DNA from 2 places in the Streptomyces clavuligerus genome. Region 1 is predicted to be linked to the other one. Evidence: predicted binding sites of a transcription regulator. Region 1 holds the regulator's gene; the other holds the start of a gene.
What was found. The regulator HspR, encoded in region 1, represses chaperone genes until heat shock. The targets are predictions, from matches to a motif close to TTGAGNNNNNNNNNCTCAA.
Positions count from the first base shown of each region.

Region 2: a site for HspR is predicted at 2,164-2,182, ahead of lon (endopeptidase La). Genes of this name have one in related genera too.

Region 1 is NZ_CP027858.1:3,615,338-3,618,746, forward strand. Features, by position in the region: gene dnaJ (molecular chaperone DnaJ) at 44-1,228, shown strand; gene CRV15_RS15175 (heat shock protein transcriptional repressor HspR) at 1,230-1,676, shown strand; gene CRV15_RS15180 (helix-turn-helix domain-containing protein) at 1,929-2,945, opposite strand; gene CRV15_RS15185 (Rieske (2Fe-2S) protein) at 3,225-3,409, shown strand, end outside.
Region 2 is NZ_CP027858.1:1,965,576-1,968,984, reverse strand. Features, by position in the region: gene CRV15_RS07835 (HAMP domain-containing sensor histidine kinase) at 1-243, opposite strand, end outside; gene CRV15_RS07830 (response regulator transcription factor) at 240-977, opposite strand; gene CRV15_RS07825 (spermidine synthase family protein) at 1,067-1,765, opposite strand; gene lon (endopeptidase La) at 2,205-3,409, shown strand, end outside.

The DNA of each region.
Region 1 (3,409 bases):
CCGGTACACCGGACCCGGTGACCGTCCGGGAGGAGGGACGTCGATGAGCACGAAGGACTTCGTCGAGAAGGACTACTACAAGGTCCTGGGCGTCCCCAAGGACGCCACCGAGGCGGAGATCAAGAAGGCGTACCGGAAGCTCGCCCGTGAGTTCCACCCGGACGCCAACAAGGGCGACGCGGGCGCCGAGGAGCGCTTCAAGGAGATCTCCGAGGCGAACGACATCCTCGGCGACCCCAAGCGGCGCAAGGAGTACGACGACGCCCGCGCACTCTTCGGGAACGGCGGCTTCCGCCCCGGTCCCGGCGCCGGTGGCGGCAGCTTCAACTTCGATCTGGGCGACCTCTTCGGCGGCGGGGCCCAGGGCGGTGGCGGCGGCGGTGCCGGTGGCTTCGGCGGCGGTCTGGGCGATGTGTTCGGCGGTCTGTTCAACCGCGGCGCGGGCACGACGACCCGTACCCAGCCCCGGCGCGGGCAGGACGTCGAGTCCGAGGTGTCGCTCAGCTTCACCGAGGCGGTCGACGGGGCCACGGTCCCGCTGCGGATGTCCAGCTCGGCCGCGTGCAAGGCGTGCTCGGGCACCGGCGACAAGAACGGCACCCCCCGGGTCTGCCCGACCTGTGTCGGCACCGGTCAGGTCTCCCGCGGCGGCAGCGGCTCCTTCTCGCTGACCGATCCCTGTGTGGACTGCAAGGGCCGGGGCCTGATCGCCCAGGACCCCTGCGAGGTCTGCAAGGGCAGCGGGCGGGCCCGTTCCTCGCGCACCATGCAGGTCCGTATCCCGGCGGGCGTCTCCGACGGCCAGCGCATCCGGCTGCGCGGCAAGGGCGCACCGGGCGAGCGCGGCGGTCCGGCCGGTGACCTCTATGTCGTCGTCCATGTCGACGAGCACCCGGTCTTCGGCCGTAAGGGCGACAATCTGACCGTCACCGTGCCTGTCAGCTTCACCGAGGCGGTGCTGGGCGGTGAAGTGAAGGTGCCCACCCTCGGCGGGCCCGCCGTCACGCTCAAGCTGCCCCCCGGCACTCCCAACGGCAGGACCATGCGGGCGCGTGGGAAGGGAGCGGTCCGCAAGGACGGCTCCCGGGGCGATCTGCTGGTCACCGTGGAGGTGACGGTGCCGACCGAGCTGAGCGAGCAGGCGAAGGAAGCGCTGGCGGCCTACCGCGAGGCCACCGCGGACGAGGACCCGCGGGCCGAGCTGTTCCAGGCAGCGAAGGGAGCATGACATGGACGGACGGCGTCGTAACCCGTACGAGCTGACGGACGACTCCCCGGTGTATGTGATCTCGGTGGCGGCCCAGCTCTCGGGTCTGCATCCGCAAACGCTGCGGCAGTACGACCGGCTGGGCCTCGTCTCCCCCGACCGCACCGCGGGCCGGGGGCGGCGCTACTCCGCCCGTGACATCGAACTGCTCCGGACCGTCCAGCAGCTCTCCCAGGACGAGGGCATCAACCTCGCCGGTATCAAGCGCATCATCGAGCTGGAGAACCAGGTCGCCGCACTCCAGGCCAGGGTCGCCGAGCTGGCGGCGGCGCTGGAGGGCGCGGCGGCGGCGATCCAGCAGCGCGAGGCGCAGGTGCACGCGTCCTACCGGCGCGATCTGGTGCCCTATCAGGATGTCCAGCAGGCGGGGGCGTTGGTGGTCTGGCGTCCGAAGCGGTCCGACGGCTGACTCTGCCCTGGCGCCGCCCCGCCGCGGGCCGCCGGGCCCTGGCGGCACCCGGAGCTACCCGCGTCACATGGGGCCCAGGTGTGGACAGCTCTGTCCCCTGGCGCACAACTGCACCATGAATAACATCAGCCCCCTGAGTCATGGCTCCGGGGGCGATGCTTTTTGGCCTTGTTCACACCTGTGGACGGGAACGGGTCCGGAGCGCCCCCGAAGGGCCGGCCGGCGGGGAGCCGCAGGGCCGGTCAGGTGCCCTCACTCCCCCTCCAGGATCTTCGACTGGGCGATCAGATAGCCCAGTTGGGTCCGGCTGCCGCTGCCCAGCGAGGACCCCAGCTTCGCGATATGGGCCCGGCAGGTCCGGACGTTCATCCCCAGCCGACGCGCTATCGCCTCGTCCACATGCCCCTCCACCAGCAGTTTCGCTATGGAGCGCTGAACACCCGTGATCCCGTTCAGATCGGGTCCGTACGACACCGGCTCCTCCCAGGGCAGCCCGTGCAGCCAGAACTGCTCGAAGACCCCGACGAGGTACTCCACGATCCCCTTGTGCCGCAGCTCCAGCGCGGAGAGACGGTCGCTGCTCGCCGGTATGAAAGCGACCTTGCGGTCCACGATGATCAGACGGTCGATGATCTCCTCAAGGGTGCGCACCTCCACCCCGGAGGGCCCCACCAGCTCCACATAGGCGAGCGTCGCGGGGTGGTGGCGGGCCGTGTGCTGATAGAGGGTGCGCATCCGTACGCCCCGCTCCAGCAGCGGGTTCACCCGGCGCAGGGCCTTCTGGACCACATGCGGCTGACGTCCGCTGCCGGGCTGTACCGTGAGCAGTTCCTCGGAGCAGTCCATCAGCACCTGGTCCAGGATCGCGTTGATGCGGTTGCGACCCTCCAGGACCGTTATGCCCTGGGGCGCGGTGGAGTTCTGCGCGGTGAAGGCCATGAATGGCTCAAGTGCGTCGGTCAGGGCAAGGGCGCGGCGCCGTCGCTCTTGGATCTCCCTTTCGATCGGGTGTATGAGCTGTGACAGGGCGGCGGTGGGCGCAACGGGGCGCAGCCACTGACTGTCGTCGGGGTCCGGGTACAGCAGGGCGAGATCGAAGAGGCAGGGCGTGGCCTCCGCCTCCGACCGGGCGATGCGGCCGGTGCGAAGAGCGGTGATGTACAGACTTTTCCCGGCCTCGCACAGCTCGCCGACTGTATGGGAATGTCCCACTTCACCATGGTGCGGCGTCATATGCACCCCCCTCAGGCTCTTGCAATACAGGAACATGATGCCTGCCGTCGCTGGTGCAAGCGTTCGGAGTGAGACATCGTCTTATGCGCGGGGGAGGAGGATTGATCAAACGAGGTGGAGATCACCCATGTCTAGGACGCTACGTGCTACTTGTGCTCTTGCCATAGCGGCTGCCGCGGTCGGCCTGGGCACCCTCGGCCCCCAGGACCCGACCTGGGACAGTTCTCCTGGCTCCGTCGTGGCTTCCGTCCAGGCCGGAGGCGTGGGGGACGCCGCCGATGCCGACCGTGCCGCTTCGACCGAGGGTGCGGCAGCATGACCGTCCCCCCGGACGACCGGGTCTTCCGGCGTGAGATGGCGACCGCCTACCGCTCTGGGTGGCACTTCATCGATCTCGTCACGGCCATCCCCCACCGTGGCGACTCGTTGATGGTCACCCTGTTCGGCGAGCCGATCGTCGTGGCACGGGAAGAGGACGAGGATGTGCGCGCCTACCGCTG
Region 2 (3,409 bases), 1.6 Mb from region 1:
GCGGTTCATCTCGTCCAGCGGCGCGGTGAGGCCGTGCGCCACGAACTGGGTGATCAGCAGGGTCGCGATCACCGAGAAGACGGTGATGAAGCGCAGCTCGGTGGAGGTCTCCAGGGCCACCAGCAGCAGCCCGGTCGTGATGAAGACCGAGACCACCACCAGCGTGCCCAGCTTGGTCTTGATGGAGATCTTGGCCTTGACCGGGCGGGGCCGCCCGGCGCCCTGGCCCCGGGGGCGGCTCACGGCGCCGGGGTCTCCAGGGCGTACCCCACCCCGTGGACGGTACGGATCCGCTCCGCGCCGATCTTGCGGCGCAGGGCCTTGATATGGCTGTCGACGGTCCGGGTGCCGGAGGCGTCCGCCCAGTCCCAGACCTCGGCGAGGAGCTGCTCGCGGGAGAGGACCGCGCGCGGGGTGTTCGCCAGACAGACCAGCAGATCGAACTCGGTGGGGGTCAGATGCACATCGTCGCCCCGGACCCGGACCCGCCGCTGGGCGTGGTCGATCTCCAGCTCGCCCAGGCGGAGGATGCCGCTGCGGGGGGTGACGGCGGCGAGCGCCGCCCGCTCCACCCGGCGCAGCAGGACATGCACCCGGGCGGCCAGCTCCCGCATCGAGAAGGGCTTGGTCATGTAGTCGTCGGCGCCCACGCCGAGGCCGACGAGCATGTCCGTCTCGTCGTCCCGGGCGGTGAGCATCAGCACCGGCACCGGGCGCTGGGCCTGTACCCGGCGGCAGACCTCCAGGCCGTCGAAGCCGGGGAGCATCACGTCGAGCACCATCAGATCGGGCTGCCATGCCTCGGCCGCGTCGACGGCGGCGGGGCCGTCGGCGGCGGTCTGCACCAGGAAGCCCTCGGCCCGCAGCCGGGCGGCGATGGCGTCGACGATGGTCGAGTCGTCCTCGACGACCAGCACCCGGCGCTGGGCTCCGGGCGTGGCCGCGACGCCGTTGTGGGTGGTGTGTGTCTGTTCCATCGCCCGCCCCTGTAAGCGCTGGGCCGCGTCGCCCGCGCATTGTCGTCCATGTGTAGCTCAGCAGCGTAAAGGCAGTTGGAGGCTCCGGGCTACGCGGGCACTACGGCGAGATGGACCACGTCAGGAACGCCTCGGGCAAGGTGGATCTCTTCCGTCCCTACCCCGTTGAATCCGGCATTCCGCAAGGTTTCTTCAAAAGCGGGGGACGGTCGCGCCGACCAGATCGCGAGCACCCCGCCCGGATTCAGCCGCCGGGCGGCGAGGGCCAGACCGGCGGGGGAGTACAGCGCCCCGTTGTCCTCGGTCACGGTCCAGTCCGGGCCGTTGTCGATGTCCAGGCAGAGGGCGTCGTAGCGGACGTCGGTGTCACGGAGATGGGTGAGGAGGTCCACGGGGAGGAGCGCCGTCCGGGGGTCGGCGAGGGCGGGGGCGGAGATCCGTCCCAGGGGGCCGTGGAGATGCCAGTCGACGATGGCCGGTTCTCGTTCCACAACGGCGATATGTCGCCAGACCGGGGAGGCGGCGGCGTGGGCGAGGGAGAAACCGGCACCGAGTCCGCCGATGAGGAGGGACGGGTCCGGGCGGGCGCCCAGGGCGCGGTGGGCCGCGTCGATCAGCAGCCGCTCGGAGCGGCCGTCCGAGGTGTCCATCAGGAAGCAGCCGTTGGCGATGATCTCGTACACCTCGCCCCGGCGGCGCAGGGCGACCTCGCCGAAGGGGCCGTCGCGGCGGTCGAGGGTCACGGGCGGTTCATGGGGTGCGCGGGGCGTGGGCGGGGTGGTGCGCATCGGGCCTCCGGTCGGCTGGCGCGGCGGACGGGCGGTCGGGCGGTTGGTTGGGCGAGGGCGGTGGGCGGTGGGCGGTGGCTCCGGCGGTCGGGCGAGGGCGGTGGACGGGCGGCGGGGGCTCCGGCGGCCGGGTGCGGGTGTTGGTGCTGGTGTCGTGGTGACGCGTGGTGACCGGGCCATCGTGGTCCGTCGCTCCCCGCCGGGCCAAGTGGTTTCCCGGGGCGTCGCCGCTTCCGCCGGCTCCGGCGGGCGGGGCGGCGTCACCCGCCGGAGCCCCGCCGTCCCCGCCGCCGCTGTGCCGTCCCCGCCGTGCCGCCGGGTGCGGCCCCGATCGCTCAGAGCGAACAGGCGGCCGGGAACATCCGGGGCTCCCCATGCATTGACCTCACATAACTGCATTGAGTCTCCATAGCTCAAGTTCACTGCCTAAGGGGAGATCATGGCTGCTGAGTCCCAGACGTTCACACCGCTCACCCTGCCCGTGCTGCCGCTCGACGACGAGGTCGTGCTGCCCGGAATGGTGGTGCCGCTGGACCTCACCGACACCGAGGTCCGCGCCGCGGTGGAGGCCGCGCAGGCCGCCGTCCGCTCCGCCGGGCCGGGCAAGCCGCGGGTGCTGCTCGTCCCCCGGGTGGACGGCCAGTACGCGGCGACCGGTGTGCTCGGGACCGTCGAGCAGGTCGGCCGGCTCTCCGACGGCGACCCCGGCGCGCTGATCCGCGGCGAGGGCCGCGTCCGCATCGGCTCGGGGACCACGGGCCCCGGCGCCGCCCTGTGGGTGGAGGGCACCCAGATCGCGGAGTCCGTCCCCGACCCGCTGCCGGGCCAGCTCGCCGAACTGGTCACCGAGTACAAGGCGCTCGCCACCGAGTGGCTCAAGAAGCGCGGTGCCTGGCAGGTCGTCGACCGGGTGCAGCAGATCGACGACCTCGCCCAGCTCGCGGACAACTCCGGCTACTCCCCCTTCCTCAGCACCGCGCAGAAGATCGAGCTGCTGGAGACCGCCGACCCGGTCGCCCGGCTGCGGCTCGCCATCTCCCAGCTCCGCGAGCACCTCGCCGAGCAGGACGTGGCGGAGTCCATCGCCAAGGACGTCCAGGAGGGCGTCGACAAGCAGCAGCGCGAGTTCCTGCTGCGGCGCCAGCTCGACGCCGTCCGCAAGGAGCTGCGCGAGCTCAACGGTGAGCAGGAGGGCGAGGAGTCCGACGACTACCGGGCCCGCGTCGAGGCCGCCGCGCTGCCGCCGAAGGTGCGCGAGGCCGCCCTCAAGGAGGTCGACAAGCTGGAGCGCGCCAGCGACCAGAACCCCGAGGCCGCCTGGATCCGCACCTGGCTGGACACCGTCCTGGAACTGCCCTGGAACGAGCGGACCGAGGACGCGTACGACATCCGGGGCGCCCGGGCCGTCCTCGACGCCGAGCACGCGGGCCTCGCGGACGTGAAGGAACGGATCACCGAATACCTGGCGGTGCGCAAGCGGCGCGCCGACCGGGGGCTCGGCGTGGTCGGCGGGCGGCGCGGGGGCGCGGTGCTCGCGCTCGTCGGCCCGCCGGGCGTGGGCAAGACCTCCCTGGGGGAGTCCGTCGCGCACGCCATGGGACGGAAGTTCGTCCGGGTCGCCCTCGGCGGCGTCCGGGACGAGGC